3 regions of the Pseudomonas sp. ML2-2023-3 genome follow, and region 2 is predicted to be linked to each of the others. Evidence: riboswitches for the same ligand, from Rfam matches in the RefSeq annotation. Region 2 holds a riboswitch; each other region holds the start of a gene.

Region 1 (6,570 bases), 1.3 Mb from region 2:
GCCGCCACCAGCACCTCGGCACAGTCCTGGATGCCTTCAACCTTGAGCGTCATGAATTCATCGGAGCGCTGGCCCAGCGCCTCGGCGGTCCGTACCCGCTCGGCCTCGACCAGGCCCTGAATCCTGCCTCGCAGTTCCCGGTCAGTGATGCGGATAAACCGCCACGGCTGCATCAGCCCCACACTCGGGGCCTGATGCGCCGCCTCAAGCAAACGCGACAACAGTTCAGGTGCCACACTGCCACCGCTGAAGTGCCGCATATCGCGGCGCTCGGCGATGGCGCGGTACACCGCTGCGCGTTCTTCAGGACTAAAGGCGTTATCGGTCATGGCGCCGTCACAGCGCACGGCGCAAACAGCGCAGCAATCGCCTGAGGATTGGACGGAAAGTAGAAGTGCACGTAAGAGGCGGTCATCCGCCCTTCGCGATACACCGCTTCGGCACCGCGCCCGCCATTGGGGCTCAGGCCACGGGCAACAGGTTCAAGCTCAGTGCTGGTCAGCGAGTGATGGTAAGTGTGACCACGCAGCAACCCCTCGGGCATGTCCACCGATTGCAATGCCAACGCGGCCAGACGCTTTTGCATCTTCGCCTCCCCCGTCAGCAAACCCACCAGCTCGGCACGCTGACCGTCGACATCGGTCAAGGCGTCGAGCAGATAAAGCATGCCGCCACATTCGGCCAGCAACGGTTTACCGGCTGCGTGATGGGCGCGAATCGCCTCCAGCATCGGTGTATTGCGCGACAGCTCAAGGTGATGCAACTCGGGATAACCGCCCGGCAAATAAAGGCTGTCAGCTTCTGGCAGGCGGACATCGCGAATCGGCGAGAAAAACACCAGCTCGGCTCCCATCGCCCGCAGCAGATCCAGACTCGCACCATAGGTGAAGGCAAAGGCTTCATCCCGGGCCACGGCAATCCGAACCCCGGCCAACAATGGCTCGACCAGCACAGGCTCGGGCGCTGCAAATTCAACGGCGGGTGGCAGCGCTACCTCACAGGTGCTGGCCAGGGCATTGGCTGCCGCGTCGAGACGCGCATCCAGGTCGTTCAGCTCACTCGCCTGAACCAGCCCCAAGTGTCGACTCGGCAACTCGATCCCGGTCTCGCGAGACAACGCGCCGTACCAGCGCAGGCCTTCGGTCAGGCTGCCTTCGAGCAACTGTGCATGACGCACTGTGCCAACCCGGTTGGCCAGCACCCCGGCAAACGGGAGGTCCGGTTGATAGCGGGCCAGGCCCAGGGCCAGCGCACCAAACGTCTGGGCCATTGCGGTGCCATCAATCACACCCAGCACCGGTACCCCAAAATGGCGCGCCAGGTCGGCGCTGGAAGGTGTACCGTCGAACAGACCCATCACGCCTTCGATCAGGATCAGGTCCGCTTCACCAGCGGCTTCCCACAGCAGGCGGCGACTTTCATCCGCGCCCACCATCCACAAATCCACCTGATAAACCGGCGCACCGCTGGCGCGCTCCAGAATCATCGGGTCCAGAAAATCCGGTCCACATTTAAACACCCGCACCTTGCGCCCCTGATTGCGATGCAATCGGGCCAAGGCGGCGGTAACGGTGGTCTTGCCCTGACCGGAGGCCGGTGCGGCGATCAACACCGCGGGGCAATGACGCGACTCTCTCATGCTTGAACACTCACAATTCGATGCCTTTCTGGGCTTTGATCCCGGCTTGGAATGCGTGTTTGACCACACCCATTTCAGTCACGGTATCGGCCAGGTCTATCAGCTCAGGTTTGGCGCCACGCCCGGTGACCAGCACATGCTGCATTGGCGGACGGGCTTGCAGGTCGGCGAGCACCTGCTCAAGGTCGAGGTAGCCGTGTTTGAGCGCGATGTTCAGCTCATCCAGTACAACCAGCCCGATGGACGGGTCACGCAGCATCTCGCGGGATACTTCCCAGGCGGCTTCGGCGGCCGCGATATCGCGTTGGCGATCCTGGGTTTCCCAGGTAAAGCCTTCACCCATCACGTGATAACGCACCTGCTCGGGGAAGCGGCGGAAGAAGATCTCCTCGCCAGTGCTGTTGCGACCTTTGATGAACTGCACCACGCCGCACTGCATGCCGTGGCCCATGGCCCGTGCCAGCATGCCAAAAGCGGAACTGCTCTTGCCTTTGCCATTGCCGGTCAACACCAGCAGTAGCCCGCACTCATTGGGCGAGCTGGCAATGCGCTCATCCATGACGGCTTTTTTGCGCAGCATGCGCGCCTGATGACGTTCGTCGCGTTCGGGGGATTCGTTCATGGCAGCTCTCCGTTGGGGCTCAATGATGCAAACGGGAGGCGGGGGGGAATTCATAAAAAACACACTGCATCGCCCGCCGCGAGAGTGGTGGATGGATCAGGCCGGTCTCCGGGCTCACAAGCGGACGGCCCTGTACAGGGCGCCCTTGTCCACGCGCCTTCCCGTGAGCAATCACAGTGGCAGTTGGCGTGGCATTGACTCGTTTACCGTTGCGGGGGCAGCGCCGGGATCATGGCGGTTGTGCAGGACAAACACGCCCTCACCGGCTTCCCTGTTTCACTCGACCAACGTTACGTTGCCGAGCACCTGAAACAAGCCGCGAAGGTTAGAGGGTTGGGGGTGGAGCGTCAATTAAAGGTGGCACCAATAGGGCTATACAAAGCTACGACCTGAACCTTTGAAGGGCTAAGCTTCTCTATGACCTACGAGACCAAAACATAATGGAGTTCTTCATGCTCAAGCGCCAGCACGCTATTGTCATCGTACTTGCGGCAGGATTGGCTGCCTGCGGCGAGTCGTCGACCCTGCAAGTAAGTGATGGCACCGGCCCCTCGCCCAAATTACCCGAACCGAACAAAACCCTGATACCCACCGTCAATATCGCCCCGGCGGTCGGTTGGGCTGATGGCGCCACGCCCATTGCTGCCCAAGGCCTGGAGGTCGCCGCCTTCGCCGAAGGCCTGGATCATCCGCGCTGGCTCTATGTCTTGCCCAACGGCGATGTGCTGGTCGCAGAAACCAACGCACCGCCCAAACCGGATGACAGCAAGGGGATCAAAGGCTGGATCGCAGACAAGGTGATGGCCCGCGCCGGGGCCGCAGTGCCAAGCGCGAACCGGATCACCCTGTTGCGCGATGCAGACCACGATGGCGTGGCCGAAACCCGCACGGTCTTTCTCGACAATCTGAACTCGCCTTTTGGCATGACCCTGGTGGGCGACGAGTTGTATATCGCTGACGCCGACAAGCTTTTACGCGTCCCCTATCAGGCGGGCGAAAACAGCATCAAAGCCAATCCGGTCAAGGTGCTCGACTTACCGGGCGGCCCACTGAACCATCACTGGACCAAAAACGTCATCGCCAGCCCTGACGGCACCAAGCTGTATGTCACCGTCGGTTCCAACAGCAACGTGGGCGAGAACGGCATGGACAAGGAAGAAGGCCGCGCCGCGATCTGGGAAGTTGATCGCGCCACCGGCAACCACCGTATTTTCGCCTCGGGCCTGCGCAACCCCAATGGCATGGACTGGGAACCCAAAACCGGCAAGCTCTGGACAGCGGTAAACGAGCGCGACGAAATCGGCAGCGACCTGGTGCCCGACTACATCACTTCAGTTCAGGATGGCGGCTTCTATGGCTGGCCCTACAGCTATTACGGCCAGCACGTGGATGTACGGGTCAACCCGCAAAATCCGGAACTGGTCGCCAAAGCCATTGCACCGGACTATGCCGTCGGCCCGCACACTGCATCCCTGGGGCTGAGTTTTGCCGAAGGCAGCAAACTGCCCGACTTTACCCAAGGCGCGTTTATTGGCCAGCACGGTTCCTGGAACCGCAAGCCGCACAGTGGCTACAAAGTGATTTTTGTACCCTTTGCCGACGGAAAACCCGCCGGTATGCCGGTTGATGTACTGACCGGCTTTCTCAACGCTGACGAGAAAGCCATGGGCAGACCCGTGGGCGTGGTGATCGATAAACAGGGAGATTTACTGGTGGCCGATGATGTCGGCAACAAGGTTTGGCGGGTGTCGGCAAAGCCAACCAGCAAATGAAACAGTGGGAGCGGGCTTGCTCGCGATTGGATCACCGCGGCGTGGCAGTTACACCGCGTTGTATCCATCGCGAGCAAGCCCGCTCCCACCCAGCGTGATGCAGGTTCGGGTTTACGGCAGACGCGCCAGATGCTGCTCGGTCGGCAAAACGCGCTTGGCATTCAGATAGGCTTTTTGCCAATAGGCTTTATTGAGGCTGTCCAGCTTGACCGTTCCGCCAGTGGCCGGTGCATGCACAAAACGGCCTTCACCGACGTAGATCCCGGCATGGCTGACCTGGGAACCACCGTTGGTGGCGAAAAACAGCAAGTCACCGGTTTGCAGCTTGTCCTGGCCAACATTCTGCGCCTGCATCACGATCATTTCACGGGTCGTGCGCGGCAACGAAATGCCCGCCGCGTCGTTGTACACGTACTTGATCAGACCACTGCAATCAAAACCTGAATCCGGAGTATTGCCACCCCAGCGATAAGGCGTGCCGACCAGACCCAAGGCACGAAAAAGCACGTCGGCGGCAATCGGCGAGGTTTCTTCATAAGGGTTGGCAAACACGACTGGTTTTTTGACCACCGCAACAGGTGGCGGGTGGCTGGCGCAGGCACTGAGCAGTGCTGCTAAGGTCAAGAGGGCAACGCGGGCCATGGTCGACATAAACAGAATGTTCCTGATTCTGGATACGGCAACTCTGGCCGCGAAACCTGAAGCCGCGAGAGGGGACACCTTCGCGGCTTCAAGGATTTAACAATGCGACTGAATTCTAGCCCTTAGCAGCCAAACTTCAAGTAAGACATTAACTTTACTTGCGGGCTACTACGCTCGCAGGAGCCATCGCCAGGGCGCGCTTGGCCTCAATAAAGGTCTTGCTCCAGTAGCTGTCACCCAGGTTATCGATCCGAACACCACCGCTGCGGCGGCTGCTGGAGTGGATAAACTGGTCATCACCCAGGTAAATCCCGGCATGGCTTACACGGCCACGACCATTGGTGCTGAAGAACAGCAAATCACCGGGTTTGAGGTTGTTTCGTGCGACCAACGGTGCTTTTACGTTGATCATTTCGCGGGTTGAGCGCGGCAATTGCATGCCGGCTTCTTCCTTGAAGAGATAACCAATGAAGCCGCTGCAATCGAAGCCTGCCTCAGAGGTGCCGCCAAAACGGTAACGCGTACCGATCAGGGACATACCGCGCTCGAGGATGCTGTCAGCCAGGGCGGGCAACTGGTAAGGCTTGCTGTTGGCGGAAAATTCAGCCAGTTCTTTTTCGGTGGCCAGTTCTTCCTGATAAAGAGCGGAAGATTGCGATACCGAGGATGACTTTTGAACCTGATGATCGACAACTTGCTGCGACACTGGCGTGTGGGCAGCGCAGCCAAACAACAGGGTAACGAGTGCGAGAGGCACGAGGGGTGCGAAGCGCTTTAGCATGGGCACGACCGTGGCTTGTAAGAAAAGTAGCCGCGACTATGCCCTCTATGATCCTCATTTGCAAATTCAATCGATCAAAATGTGACTTGATGGTTTTGTCGTGACATCTAAGGCTTTACACCCCTGACAATAGATTTTGCGCACAAAGCTCTTGAGCCGCGCAGGGTTTCTGGCGCCTGAAAACTGCCGAAAACGGCTGCAGACCGCAGTTTTAAAGGGGTGAGCTACCAGCCCAGGGTTTCTTTCAAGAAAGGGATCGTCAACTTGCGTTGCGCTTGCAGGGAGGCCTGATCGAGCCGTTCGAGCAAATCAAACAACGCACTCATGCTGCGAGTGCCTCGCGTGAGAATAAAATGCCCGACTTCGTCGGTCAGGTGCAGGCCGCGACGCGATGCGCGCAATTGCAAGGCACGCAACTTGTCTTCATCAGATAAGGGACGCATCTGAAAAACCAGCGCCAGGGTCAGTCGGGACTTGAGGTCAGCCAGCTTGATGGGCAATTCACGGGGCGAGGTAGACGCTGCAATCAGCAGGCGACGCCCACTGTCACGCAGGCGATTGAACAGATGAAACAGTGCCTCTTCCCAGTCGGCACGTCCGGCCACCGCCTGGAGATCATCCAGACAAACCAGTTCGTACTGCTCAAGGTTATCGAGGATTTCAATGCCGCGATCCAGCAACTCGGCCAGAGGCAAGTACACCGCGGGCTCACCCATCTGCTCAAAACGCAGGCAGGCAGCCTGTAGCAGGTGTGTGCGGCCTACGCCCTGCTTGCCCCAGAGATAGATCAGGCTTTCAGTCCAGCCGGCGTCGGCTTCGCACAGTCGCTCGACATAGCCGAGTGCAGCGGCATTGGCGCCTGGATAGTAATTTATGAAGGTTGCGTCATCACGCAGACGCACACCTAGGGGCAGCTGAATCGGTTTCATGCTGACTGAACAGTTCAAGCGAACTGTTAGTGGCCTCTGTGTAAAGTTCTAAAAGTTTATACCCGTGTAACCGGGCACACAATGTAACAGACCACGAGCAAAATCAAAGGTTTGCGTTAAGGTCTTGGATTGTTTGATCTTTTCCTGACGATTAAGGTGCTGCTGACGCACATGAAAAAGGCGGG
Region 2 (6,570 bases):
TGTGCCCCTTCAGGCAGCAGACCGGGCAGGGTGGCGGCATTGTGGCTGCTTTGTGTGGGGATGAACTTGACCGTGTCACCGGGGGCGATCTGCAAGTAATCCGGTTCATAGACCATGCCGGCCGTGGCGCTGCGGGTAAGCATTTTCACTTCGTGGGTCTGGGCCAGTACCGATGTACAGAGCAGGGCAGTGGTCAATAGCAGGGTAATGGAAGAAATACGCATGAGTTGCTCTCCATAAAAAGGTTTAAAAGGGGCGCATTCGTAAAATCTGTGCGCCGTCAAAAGGGTCAGTCAAATAGTGCGCCTGGACCCCGAAGGTGGCCTCAAGGCGTTGTGGGGTCAGGACTTCAAGGGGGCTGCCCAGCGCAATTAAACGGCCTCGCTCAAGAATCGCCAGGCGATCACAGCTCAGCGCCTGGTTGAGATCGTGCAATGCGATCAGGGTCGTCACGGGCAAGGCCTTGACCATTTTCAAAATGGCCAGCTGGTGCTGGATATCAAGGTGATTGGTGGGCTCGTCCAGCAACAGGATCTGCGGGCGCTGGGCCAGGGCCCTGGCGATGTGTACACGCTGGCGCTCACCCCCTGAGAGGCTGCGCCAGGTTCGGCTGCGCAGGTGTGTTGCATCCACATCGATCAAGGCCTGCTCGACGATGGCCGTGTCGTTGCCAGACCACGGGCACAATGCTGACAGCCAGGGGGTGCGGCCAAGGGCGACAGCATCGAACACACCAATCCCGTCATGGGTATCGGCATGCTGTTCAACCACCGCCAGTTGTTGCGCAATGGTGCGTTGGCTCATTTTTCTGAGCGGCTGTCCGTGGATAAAGGCTTCGCCACGGCTGGGCACACGCAGATTGGCCAGCAGCTTGAGCAGCGTGGATTTGCCCGAGCCATTAGGCCCGATAATGCCCAGGGTCTCGCCTGGGAGCGCACTCAGGTTGATGCCTTGCAGCAGTTGAGCAGTACCGACGCAGTAACTCAGGTCGCTGCAACTCAATACTGGAATTGCCTCATTCATCGGGCATTTCTCCTGCTGATCAAAATCAGCGCAAAAACCGGCGCACCGATCAGCGCGGTAACGACGCCTACAGGGATCACCTGGCCCTTGATCAGGGTGCGGGAAAGAATGTCGGCGGCGATCAGAAACAATGCGCCGCCCAGTGCGCTCAGGGGGACCAGGCGCCCATGGCCGGTGCCTGACAGCAAGCGCACGGCATGGGGGATGACCAGCCCGACAAAGCCGATGGAGCCGACAATGGACACCATCACAGCAGTCACCAGGGCTGCACAGCTGATCAGCAACAGTTGCACCCGGCGCACAGGAATTCCCAGTGACGCCGCAGAGTCCGCACCAAACGTGAACGCATCCAGTGCCCGTCTGTGCCACATGCACACCGCCAGCCCGAGCACTGCCACTGGCACTGCCAGCCATACCGAGGACCAGCGCACGCCACTGAGGTTGCCCAACAGCCAGAACATGATCCCGCGGGCCTGTTCAGAACTGGCCGATTTGGTGATCAAGAACGCGGTGATCGCGTTGAACAACTGCGAGCCGGCTATCCCCGCCAGAATGATCTGGGCACTGGTACTGGCTGGTCCGCTGACGCGGGCCAGCACAATGACCAGGGCAAAAGCGGTGATGGCTCCGGCAAAGGCTCCTGCAGACAGGGAGATGGCGCCCGCACCCAGGCCCAGTACCGCCACCAGCACGGCACCGGTCGAAGCACCGGCAGAAATGCCAAGCAAGTAGGGGTCGGCCAAGGGATTGCGCAGCAAAGACTGCAACACCACCCCGCACGTCGCCAGCCCGGCACCACAGGCTGCAGCCACCAAGGCACGGGTCAGGCGATAGTTCCAGACAATGCCTTCGTCGATCGGATCAAGTACATACCCGGCGCCCCACAGCTTGTTGGCCAGCACCTGGAGCACCACGCCCGGGGCGATCGGCGTTTCGCCGATGGCAACCCCGCCAAGCACTGCCAACAGCAAGGCCACGAAGGCCAGCAGTGTGAGCATCAGCCTTGCACTCATTTGGGCAGGTCGTAGGCATTGATGGCTGTCGCGAGTGTTTCGAGCCCGTCGAACATGCGCAGGCTGGCCTGCATGGCATGGGCATCAAGGATGATGATGCGGTTGTTTTTGACGGCATCCATGTTGCGGGTCACAGGGTCGGTGCGCAGGAATTCGAGTTTTTTCTCAACGTCATCGGCCGGGAAACGACGTCGATCCATGCGTGCGATGATCAGGAACGTCGGGTTGGCCTTGGCCAGGGTTTCCCAGCCGACGGTTGGCCATTCTTCATCGGATTCCACAACATTACGTATGCCCAGGGTATTGAGCATAAAGTCGGGGATGCCCTTGCGACCTGCAACGTAGGGGTCGATGTCCAGGTCGGCACTGGAGAACCAGAACAGCGCGCTGGTGTGGCTCAGGTCCTTGCCCTTGAGCGATTCGGTGGATTTTTCAAGGCCGGCCTTGAGTTCGGCGTTGAGCTGTTCGCCGCGCTGCTGCACATCGAATACTTCAGCCAACTGGGTGATGCTCCTGTAGACGCTGTCAATGCTGAATGCCTGCAGGCGAGTGCCGTCTGCACCTACAAGATTGTCCTTGCCCTCACAGTCCGAAGGCATCAGGTAAGTGGGTATTTTCAGCTCATGAAACTGTTCGCGAGTCCCCACCACGCCCTGCGGGCCCACCATCCATTCCAGTTGCACCGCCACCAGTTCCGGGCGTTTTCCAATCACCGACTCAAAGCTTGGGTCGTTGTCGGCAAGCCGCTCGACCTTGTCGTTCTGCGCCTTGTACCGGGCGGGTACATCGTTGAACCACAGCGAGGTGCCCGCCAGTTTGTCGCCCAGGCCCAATGCATAGAACATCTCGGTACCGGCCTGGCCGATGGTCACGGCACGCAGGGGTGCGTGCTGAAAGGTCAGCGAGCTGCCGCAGTTTTCGATTGTCAGGGGGTATTGGGTAGGGGCCGCATGGGCCAGTGCTGGCAAGGCAAGGGTGGCAAGAAGGGTAACAGCGCGGTGCAACAGCATGATGCAATCTCCATTTGATCGTACACAAAACGCAGGTGTACAGCCGGGAACACATCACCGAGCACTGTTGGCGCAACAGCACGAGAGCAAGGATGCCTTCCCCGGACACCCCGCCGGTTGGTTTTTTGACTTTGCCGGCAGGTCTCCTGACTGATGGGTCATCGCCTGGCTCCAGCCTTCCCGGGAGGTATCCCAGTGGCAAACACGGAGCAGGCTCGTCATCTACAGTTGCGGGGGCAGTTCCGTTTGGTGCGACAGAGGCACTTCGGATTCCCTTTTAACCCCCCCCGTGGGGGGGACCGGCGGCGGGATGATAGTCGATCTTGTTTGCAAGAGGGAGTGGGTGTCAGATTCAGAAATACTTGAGCCAGGCAATATCTCTGCGACGGGCTTTCAAGGCAGCAAACCAGCGCACCGGCCAATACAGCGATGTGGCCAGCAGTACTGCCGTCAGCCATACCGCAGCGATACTGTCAAAACCGAAGTAGCTGCCCTGGTTCTGGCCAAACAGGGCGACACTCGCCACATACAGCACTTTGAGCACGTACAGGTGCAACAGGTAGAAGAACATCGGTGCAGCGCCGAAAACGGCCAGGGTGGCGATCCACTTGCGTTGCCCGGCCCGCTCAAACCCCAGTAGCAGCAACAGGCCAGCCCCCAGGGTCAAGGCGAGAAACAGCAGCGAAGGCGGGTATTTGGTGATGTTGAAAAAGCTCATCAGGCTCTGCGTGAAGTCGTCATGACTCACCCACGGCGCTTCTCCATAGCCATTCAGTAAACGCAGTACGACAAAAACCAGCAGCGCCACCGTACCTGCAAGCAACAGATAGCGCTGACGTACGTCAGCCGGGGCAGAGCGGGCAAACCAGGGACCCATGCAGTAACCCAGCGCGATCACACCGATCCAGGGCAGCACAGGGTAAGACGTGCGCAGGCGCAAGTTGTCCGAGAACTCGATCCAGCCACGATCATGCAAAATCGCCCAAGGGATATGCATCATCGAATCCACGGGGAAATGCAGGGTATCGAGCAGGTTATGCCCGGCGACAATGACCAGGCCCAGTACCAGCAACAGTGGACGGGGCAGCCAGACCAGCGCCGCAAGGGCAATCATGCTCACGCCAATGGCCCAGATCACCTGCATATAGATGACCGAGGGCGGGAACTGGAAGGTCCAGGCGAAATTGACCAGAGTGAACTCCAGCACCACCAGAAACAGCCCGCGCTTGAACAGAAACGCCGAGACATCGCGCTTGCCCTGATACTTTTCGCCGTACAAAAACGCCGACAGACCGGTCAGCAAGACAAATACCGGGGCACACAGGTGGGCAAGGGTCCGGCTAAAAAACAGGGCAGGGTCGGTGATGTCGACGTTCATGGGATCGGACACCTGGCGGTGCAGAAAGAACGTCTCTCGCACATGGTCCAGCAGCATCAGGAGGATAACCAGGCCACGCAGGGCGTCGATGGACAGCAGGCGCTTGTTGGGAGGTGGAGCGAGGGTTGCGGTAGTCATTGAGGGATCACAGGCAAGGAGTGCATACAAGGTATTGATACCTTATAACATTTCCGTTTGCGCTGTCATCCCCATGAGAAAGATTCGCAAGAATTGGGCGTTTGTTAACGCCGAATTTTTACCCATGCCATCAACAGCGCCGAGGACAAAACGCCTGCGGTCATAAAGATATAAGCCGCTCCGGGATTTCCGGTGAGGCCGATCAGGTAGCCAACGATCCACGAGCCGACAAAGGCACCCAATGCTCCACACGCATTGATCAGGCCGATGGCGCCGCCGAACACGTTTGCCGGAATGACCTCCGGAATCAGCGCGAAAAAGGGCCCGTAGGGGGCGTACAGCGCGGCACCGGCAATTGTCAGCAGTGCAAACGACACCCAGAAGTGCGAAGAACCGATCAGGTACGAACAGAAGAAGGCCAGTGCACCCAGTGCCAGCAGTGGCCAGATGAAACGTTTTCGTTGCTGGGTTTTGTCTGAGGCCCAGGACACCGCCAGCATCGCGGCAACGGCAGCGACATAGGGCACTGCGCTCAGCCAGCCGACGGTGACGATATCCGCAGCCGCGGCCTGTTTGATGATGCTTGGCAGCCACATGATGAAACCGTATACGCCAATGCTCCACAGCGCGTGAACACAGCACAGCTGGATCACCACAGGGCTGGTGAACGCCTGCCGGTAATTACGGACTTGCTTCATGCCTTTCTGTTCGTCCGCGAGGGTCGCGGCCAGTTGGGTTTTTTCCTGGGCAGTGAGCCAGTCGACCTGCTCGGGCTTGTCCCGCGCCATGCGCCACCAGACGAATGCCCACAGCACTGCAGGCGCGCCTTCAATCACAAACATTTCGCGCCAGCCCCAGGCCTGGATCAAATACCCGGATACCACCGACATCCACAACACCGTGACCGGGTTGCCCAGTACCAGAAAAGTATTGGCCCGCGAACGCTCCTTGCGGGTAAACCAGTTGCTGATGAAAATCAGCATCGCCGGCATGACTGCCGCCTCAACAATCCCCAGGGAAACGCGAATAAACATCAGCATGGGGATATTGGTCACCAGGCCCGTGGCCATGGCGCAAAAGCCCCACAAAATCAGGCTCCAGAACACCAGTTTGCGCACACTGTATTTCTGCGCGTAGATGGCGCCCGGCACCTGGAAGAAAAAGTACCCCAGGAAAAACAGGGCACCTATCAGCGAGGACATGCCCTTGGTGATACCCAGGTCTTGCTCGATCCCCGCCGCACTGGCAAAGCCATAGTTGGCCCGGTCCAGATACGCGAGGCTGTAGGTAATGAAAATCAGCGGGATCAGATACAGCCAGCGTTTGGACGCAAAGCCTTTGGTCGTTACCTGGGCACTGGCTCTATCGGTCAAGGGCAGTGCAGGTTCTTTAAGAATGCTCATGGGTGTTCCTTGTTATTGTTTTTTGCGGGTGCGGGTCAAACAACGCTGGTCAAGCCTCCATCCACAAACAGTGTCTGACCGTTGATGAAATCCGACGCCGGGGAGGCGAGAAACACGGCCGCTCCGCACAGCTCTTCAACCCGCCCCCAGCGGCCCGCCGGGGTGCGTTTGCACAGCCACTCGGAAAACTCCTGGTTGTCGACCAGGGCGCGATTCATCTCGGTGGCGAAGTAGCCCGGTGCCAGGCCATTGGCCTGAATGCCATGACGTGCCCATTCTGCGCACATGCCTTTGGTGAGCATCTTTACTGCGCCTTTTGAGGCCGCATAGGGCGCGATGGTCGGGCGCGCGAGTTCGCTTTGCACCGAGCAGATATTGATGATCTTGCCGCGCCCGCGAGCAATCATGTGCCGGGCAACCGCCTGGGACACATGGAACACACCGTCCAGATTGACCCGCATCAGGTCGTTCCAGTCGCTTTCGGCAAAGTCCTCCAGCGGGGCACGGCGCTGAATGCCGGCGTTGTTGACGAGAATGTCGATGGCGCCGGTGTCGGTCTCGAAAGCATTGATCGCGGCAAACAATTGCTCGCGGTTGGTGACGTC
Region 3 (6,570 bases), 190 kb from region 2:
GAAGCTGAAGAAAAAACGGTGCCCCGTGAGCACCGTTTTTTTATGGCTGCGCGATTCGGATTGTGCGGGCGCAGCAGAACCTAATGGGATCTACCTGACAGGCCACGCCGTCCGTATCGCGAGCAAGCCCGCTCCCACAGGGGGAGAGCGTTCAAGGCCGATACAGATGCGCATGCCCCGCACGGTACAGCGACGAGTCCCCAAAACTGTCACTGGCCAGCACCCGGCCCACCAGGATCAGCGCCGTACGCCTGAATCCCTTGGCCTGGACCTTGATCGCGATGTCTGCAAGCGTCCCTTGCACCCAGTCCTGGTCAGGCCAGCTGGCGCGATGAATCACGGCAATCGGGCAATCACTGCCGTAGTGCGGGATCAGTTCGGCAACGATGTTTTCAAGGTTCTTGACCCCCAGATGAATGGCCATGGTCGCCTTGTGCTGCGCCAGGCTGGCCAGTTCTTCTCCGGCTGGCATAACGGTTTTTTCGGCGTAACGGGTCAGAATCACGGTTTGCGAAATATCGGGCAACGTCAGTTCGGCCCCCAGAATGGCCGCACAGGCCGCGGTGGCAGTCACTCCCGGAATGATCTCAAAGGCAATGCCCAGCTCACGCAAGCAGCGGATCTGTTCGCCAATGGCCCCGTACAAGCTGGGGTCGCCGGAATGTACGCGGGCCACGTCCTGGCCTTTGGCGTCGGCGGCCTTGATCAGGGTGATGATCTGCTCAAGGTGCAGTTGCGCACTGTTGATCACCTGCTCAGCCTGATGGCCTTGCAGCACGGCCTCGGGGACCAGCGAACCCGCGTAAATGATCACCGGGCAACTGCGAATCAGGCGCTGGCCCTTGACGGTAATCAGCTCAGGATCGCCGGGTCCGGCGCCGATGAAATAAACAGTCATGGCAGTCTCTTGAAGGGGTTGAGATAGAGCTGTTCTTGAACAACGCTCATAGTGAGGCGGGGGATTATCGCGGGTTTTGCTCGAAACAGGCCAACGCAAAGGTGGCGCCGGGTGATTTTTGTCGCGTAATCAGCAAGGTAGCGGGTGCGCCGGCGAACCGCTCGGCCAGGGCCAGCGCAGCACTTTCGGCAATCCCGAAACACCCGGTTTTCTCGAACACAAGGTTCGACCGGTGACTCAGCTGAGGGGCGTACGGGGCAAGCTGTTGCGCACTGAAGACCTCAAGCTCCAGTTCCAGTCGAGCTGCCAGTTGCAGCAGTCCGGGTTCCTGGCGCTTGAGATCGACACTGGCCAGGGCACGGACCGCATTCAGCGGGATCCCGGCCCGGGCCAGAGAGCGTTCGATCAGACTCAACAGCTCTGCCGCGGTGCAATCCTGGCGACAGCCCAGGCCAATCACCAGGATTGGCGCTGTGCCGGTTGCCGTCATGCCGAGTACTGGCCTTCAGACTTGCGGCGAAACAGCCAGGCGCTGATCACGCCCAGGGCCAGCCAAAAGGCGAAGTTGGTCAGTTGCGAAGCAATCTTGAACTGCGACTCCAGCTCGGCCGGGGCCAGGCTTGAATGCACCAGTGGCTGGGGTGCGCCAAAAATATGCGGAACCACCAGAATCGCCACGCCCAGCACTTTCAGCGCCCAGTGCTTGCCAAATACCATCAGTGCGATGGCCACTGCGGTCGAAGCTGCGGTGCTGACCCACCAGATTTGACGCTGCAGCAAATCTGCCGCTGCAGTGCCCGGCAACTCGGGTGGCAGGCCCAGGGTCGGCGCCAGGCAGAACACCGCATAACCGGCAAGGCCCCAGAGCAGGCCCTGGGAAGTGCGCGTCGGGGCACGCAAGGTGTAAAGGCCGGCCAGCATCAAGGCAAAACCCACAGCAACCACCAGATTGCCGCCCGTGGTAGACAGCACGCGCTGCCAGCCATCTTCCGGCTCCCAGGCCTCGGCGTCGTGCTCGTGGGCTGGCATGGCCATGTCGGCATGCTCGTGCACTTCAGTGGCAGCAGGTTTTTCGTAGGTTTCGGCCTGCAAAATGAGTGGCGACACCCACAGGCTTTGCAGCAGGGTCAGCAGCAGGGCGGCCAGCAAGCCGGTGAAGCCTGCGGTTTGGGCGATACGCTTAATCATGGCAGGCAGTCTCAATGGCACGGGAAGGCGGAGCTGTGACGGGTGTCATGGGCCGCATTGTGAACCGCATCGATATGGGAGAACCCGGCGAAGTAAACGAGAAAAGCCCCCAGTACCGCAGCACCGACAGCCGCCACAATGCGTTGGCTTTGGGTGGCAGTGGTCGCGGCGGAATGGGTACGGCTGGTGCTGATAGACATGGCGCTTGCCTCAGGTCGGACGACGGGCAGCAAAGCGCAAGAAAACCCCGCGAACGAAGCCCGCAGGGTTTAACAGCGCCCGCCCACCGCGGGTTTGTTATTGAAAAATAACCAGGCCGGTCTCCGGGCTTGCGAGGGGCTCAAGGGTTGAGCCTGCAAACATCTCCTTCCCATGCACTCGGCACAGTGGATTTGATGTTTCTCTCGCTTACCGTTGCGGGGGCAGCGCCGGACTTGCCAGGACTAACGCCTGACGCACCGGTTTCCCGTTTCACCCTGTGAAGGGCACCTGATACAAGATGTGTAGGAAACCACAGCCCAGGAGAGTCGTCAATTTAAAGGGGGGGGTGTAGTCGCTGCCGCAGGCTGCGATAAGGGCCGCAGGACCTTCAAAAAGCGGGGCCGCTACGCAGCCCTCGCAGCCTGCGGCAGCGACTACACGTCAGGCGGTCAGCAGGCTTTTGACTTTGTCGCGCAACTGATCAATGGAGAAAGGTTTGCCAATCACCGCCATGCCTTCTGCGACCTCAAGGGTTTCGGCATAGCCGCTGGCAAACAGGATGGGCATTTTCTCGCGCATTTGGCGGGCCTTGGCTGCCAGCTCCCGGCCGTCCATGCCCGGCAACCCGACGTCGGTCATCAGCAGGTCAATGGGCTGGGCCGCATTCTCCAGCAGTTCCATGGCCTGCTCGCTGCCGTCTGCTTCAAGCACGCTGAAGTCCAGTTCTTGGAGCACGTCTACGATCAGCATCCGAACAATGGCGTCGTCTTCGACCACCAGGATGGTGGAGGGTGTAGCGGACATAATCATGATCTCGATAAAAAATGTAAGCGTGGGTCTCGCTGCAGCAAGGATAGCCTTGCCCAGCATTTGAATGTGCCTCTTTGTACGAAAATGTTCATTGTTGGGTAAGAAAATAGAACTATTGCTCGGTAATCCGGCAAACTCCAGTTTTTTAAGACTGCCCACAGGCCTGAAAATGAACTCACCTGTATCAATTGATGAGCGAAGCTTTCGCAAGCTTCTGAGTCGCAACGTTGGCTTGCCCCTGGCTGTCGGCGTGCTCAGTGCCGCGTTATTCGTGATCATGGTCAGCTATTTGTTATCAGTGATCAGGTGGGTGGAGCACAGCGACCGGGTTATCAGTAATACCAACGACGCCGTGCGGCTGACGGTGGATCTTGAAAGCGGCATGCGCGGGTTCCTGATTACCGGCGATGAGCATTTTCTGGACCCCTATGCCGTCGCCAAGCCGCAAATTGCGCTCCAGTTGAAGGGGTTGCAGGAGCTGGTCAGCGACAACCCGCAGCAGGTCGACCGGCTGAAACGCCTTGAGGCGCTGCAAAATGAGTGGAATGCCTACGCCCAGTCGATGGTCGATCTGCGCCGTCAGGACGGTGATTACCGTGCGGCCATACAGGCGGGGCGGGGCAAGCGCCTGGCGGACGAAATTCGCAAAGAATATCAAGACTTCATTCAGATGGAGCAGCAGCTGCGAGTGGCTCGCAGCGAAGAGGTCAGTCGTACAACGATCATCAGTATTGGCCTGTACCTGATTTTCGTACTGGGTTTGAGCGGCTTTTTGGCCTATATCGGTCGTCGCGATTTACTTGAACTTTCAAAGAGTTACAACAATGCCTTCGAGTCGCAGATCAAGACTGCTCAGCGTCTGGAACAACAGGCCTGGTTGCGCAACGGCCAGACCGAGCTGGCTGAACAGGTGCTGGGGCGCCTGACGCTCAACATGTTGGGCCACAACATCCTGCAGTTCTGTGCCCAGTACCTGGGATCCGTGGTGGCGGCCGTCTATGTGCGTGAAGATCACGGCGATCTCAAGCGTGTGGCCAGTTATGGGTTTTCCCGCGAGCAAGAGGCGCAGGGCCAACTGATTCGCAACGGCGAAGGGATTATCGGGCAGGCAGTCAAGCAGGATAAGTTGATTCGACTGGACAACGTACCCGCCGACTATTTCTCCAAAGTCAGCTCCGGGCTGGGCGAAGGCAGCCCGCGCAGTGTGCTGGTGGTGCCCACCAGTGATGATGATCGCGTCAACGGGGTCATTGAGCTGGGCTTCCTCAGGCCCCTGAGCGAGCGGGACGTAGAGCTGTTCGAATTGATCGCCGACAACATCGGCATGTCGATTGAAGCGGCGCGCTATCGCCAGCGCCTGCAAGAGGTGCTGGCCGAAACCCAGCAGCTCAATGAGCAACTGCAGGTGCAGCAGGAGGAACTCAAGACCGCCAACGAGGAACTCGAAGAGCAGTCGCGCATTCTCAAAGAGTCCCAGACCAGCCTCGAAACCCAGCAGGCCGAGCTGGAGCAGACCAACGAAGAGTTGGCCGGCCAGCGGGATGCAATGGACCGCAAGAACACCGAACTCAACCAGGCCCAGGTGCAACTTGAAGAACGGGCTGAAGAGCTGCAACGCTCCAGCAAGTACAAGTCCGAATTCCTGGCCAACATGTCCCACGAGCTGCGCACGCCGCTGAACAGCTCCTTGATCCTGGCCAAGTTGCTGTCCGAAAACCCGCAGCAGAACCTCAGCGCAGAACAGGTCAAGTTTGCCGAGTCTATTTACTCGGCGGGCAATGACCTGCTTAACCTGATCAACGACATCCTGGACATTTCCAAGGTAGAAGCCGGCAAGCTCGAAGTGCGCCCCGAGCACACCAGCGTGGCACGGGTGGTCGAAGGGTTGCGCAACATGTTCCAGCCGCTGGCGGGCGACAAGTCCCTGGGCTTTGAGGTCCAGTTGCAGCCCGGCACGCCGCCCATGATCTACACCGACAGCCAGCGTCTGGAGCAGATCCTCAAGAATTTGCTGTCCAACGCGGTCAAGTTCACGGAGCAAGGCCAGGTCAGCCTGACGGTATCCTGTCAGCCGGGCGAAGGGATTGCCTTTACCGTGAGCGATTCCGGGATCGGCATTTCCGAGGAGCAACAAGACTCCATCTTCGAAGCTTTCCGTCAGGCCGACGGCACCACCAACCGCCGCTATGGCGGCACAGGGCTGGGCCTGTCGATCTCCCGTGATCTGGCGACATTGCTGGGCGGTTCGATCGATGTCAGCAGCGAGCCGGGCAAGGGCAGTATCTTTACCCTGATCCTGCCGCAGCAGTATGTGGAGCACGGCGAAGAACCCGTGCAACTGCCTGTTGGCCCCGCGCCACGGGTTGCAGTGCGGGTACCTGAGCCCCGGCCGCTGCTTGCCGTTGAGTCTGCGGCGGTGATTGAGCGCTTCATGGATGACCGCGAGCAGGCGCCATTTACCACGCGCTGTATTTTGGTGATTGAAGATGAGCCAAACTTTGCGCAGATCCTCTTCGATCTTGCACATGAATTGGGCTATCGCTGCCTGGTTGCCCATGGTGCGGACGAAGGTTTCAGCCTCGCGGTGCAGTTCATTCCCGATGCAATCCTGCTGGACATCCGCTTGCCGGACCATCCGGGGCTCACGGTGTTGCAGCGCCTGAAGGCTATGGCGTCGACGCGGCATATACCGGTTCACGTGATTTCCGCTGAAGACCGGGTTGAGGCCGCGATGCACATGGGGGCGGTGGGGTACGCCTTGAAGCCGACGACCCGTGAAGAGCTGAGAAATGTGTTCGCTCGCCTGGAGGCCAAGCTGACGCAGAAGGTCAAGCGGGTGCTGCTGGTCGAGGATGATGACTTGCAGCGCGACAGCATTGCCCGCCTGATCGGCGACGATGACATCGAGATCACCGCGGTCGGCTATGCCCAGGAGGCGCTCGACCTGCTGCGCACCACTGTTTACGACTGCATGATCATCGACCTCAAGTTGCCCGACATGCTGGGCAACGACCTGCTCAAGCGCATGTCGACCGAAGATATCTGCTCGTTCCCGCCGGTGATCGTCTACACCGGGCGCAATCTGACCCGGGATGAAGAAGCCGAGCTGCGCAAGTATTCGCGCTCCATCATCATCAAGGGCGCCCGCTCACCCGAGCGGTTGCTCGATGAAGTGACATTATTTCTGCACAAAGTCGAATCTCAGTTGTCCCATGATCGGCAAACGATGCTCAAGACCGCTCGCAGCCGCGACAAGGTGTTCGAGGGCCGCAAGATTTTGCTGGTGGATGACGATGTACGAAACATCTTTGCCCTGACCAGTGCGCTGGAGCAGAAGGGCGCGATTGTGGTCATCGGTCGCAATGGACGCGAAGCCATCGAGCGCCTGGACGAAGTGGAAGATATCGACCTGGTGTTGATGGACGTGATGATGCCCGAGATGGATGGCTACGAAGCGACCGTCGAAATCCGCA

Evidence for each region. A riboswitch is a leader RNA that binds a small molecule or an ion and turns the genes downstream of it on or off. The one in region 2 is predicted to bind cobalamin.
Region 1: linked by a shared signal. The riboswitch ahead of cobO (cob(I)yrinic acid a,c-diamide adenosyltransferase) and the one ahead of V6P94_RS15130 (ABC transporter substrate-binding protein) in region 2 are both predicted to bind cobalamin.
Region 3: linked by a shared signal. The riboswitch ahead of V6P94_RS14315 (CbtB-domain containing protein) and the one ahead of V6P94_RS15130 (ABC transporter substrate-binding protein) in region 2 are both predicted to bind cobalamin.

Annotation. Positions count from the first base shown of each region.
Region 1 covers NZ_CP146343.1:1,976,135-1,982,704, reverse strand. The annotation lists gene bluB (5,6-dimethylbenzimidazole synthase) at 1-329, opposite strand, end outside; gene V6P94_RS09200 (cobyrinate a,c-diamide synthase) at 326-1,639, opposite strand; gene cobO (cob(I)yrinic acid a,c-diamide adenosyltransferase) at 1,650-2,261, opposite strand; cobalamin riboswitch at 2,343-2,586, opposite strand; gene V6P94_RS09190 (sorbosone dehydrogenase family protein) at 2,714-4,033, shown strand; gene V6P94_RS09185 (C40 family peptidase) at 4,145-4,684, opposite strand; gene V6P94_RS09180 (C40 family peptidase) at 4,830-5,456, opposite strand; gene hda (DnaA regulatory inactivator Hda) at 5,681-6,385, opposite strand.
Region 2 covers NZ_CP146343.1:3,304,600-3,311,169, forward strand. The annotation lists gene V6P94_RS15115 (pseudoazurin) at 1-224, opposite strand, end outside; gene V6P94_RS15120 (ABC transporter ATP-binding protein) at 247-1,023, opposite strand; gene V6P94_RS15125 (iron chelate uptake ABC transporter family permease subunit) at 1,020-2,024, opposite strand; gene V6P94_RS15130 (ABC transporter substrate-binding protein) at 2,033-3,046, opposite strand; cobalamin riboswitch at 3,165-3,365, opposite strand; gene V6P94_RS15135 (heparan-alpha-glucosaminide N-acetyltransferase domain-containing protein) at 3,399-4,562, opposite strand; gene V6P94_RS15140 (MFS transporter) at 4,667-5,965, opposite strand; gene V6P94_RS15145 (SDR family NAD(P)-dependent oxidoreductase) at 6,001-6,570, opposite strand, start outside.
Region 3 covers NZ_CP146343.1:3,111,940-3,118,509, forward strand. The annotation lists gene cobM (precorrin-4 C(11)-methyltransferase) at 152-898, opposite strand; gene V6P94_RS14305 (cobalamin biosynthesis protein) at 963-1,388, opposite strand; gene V6P94_RS14310 (CbtA family protein) at 1,385-2,086, opposite strand; gene V6P94_RS14315 (CbtB-domain containing protein) at 2,098-2,286, opposite strand; cobalamin riboswitch at 2,383-2,594, opposite strand; gene V6P94_RS14320 (response regulator) at 2,729-3,091, opposite strand; gene V6P94_RS14325 (response regulator) at 3,267-6,570, shown strand, end outside.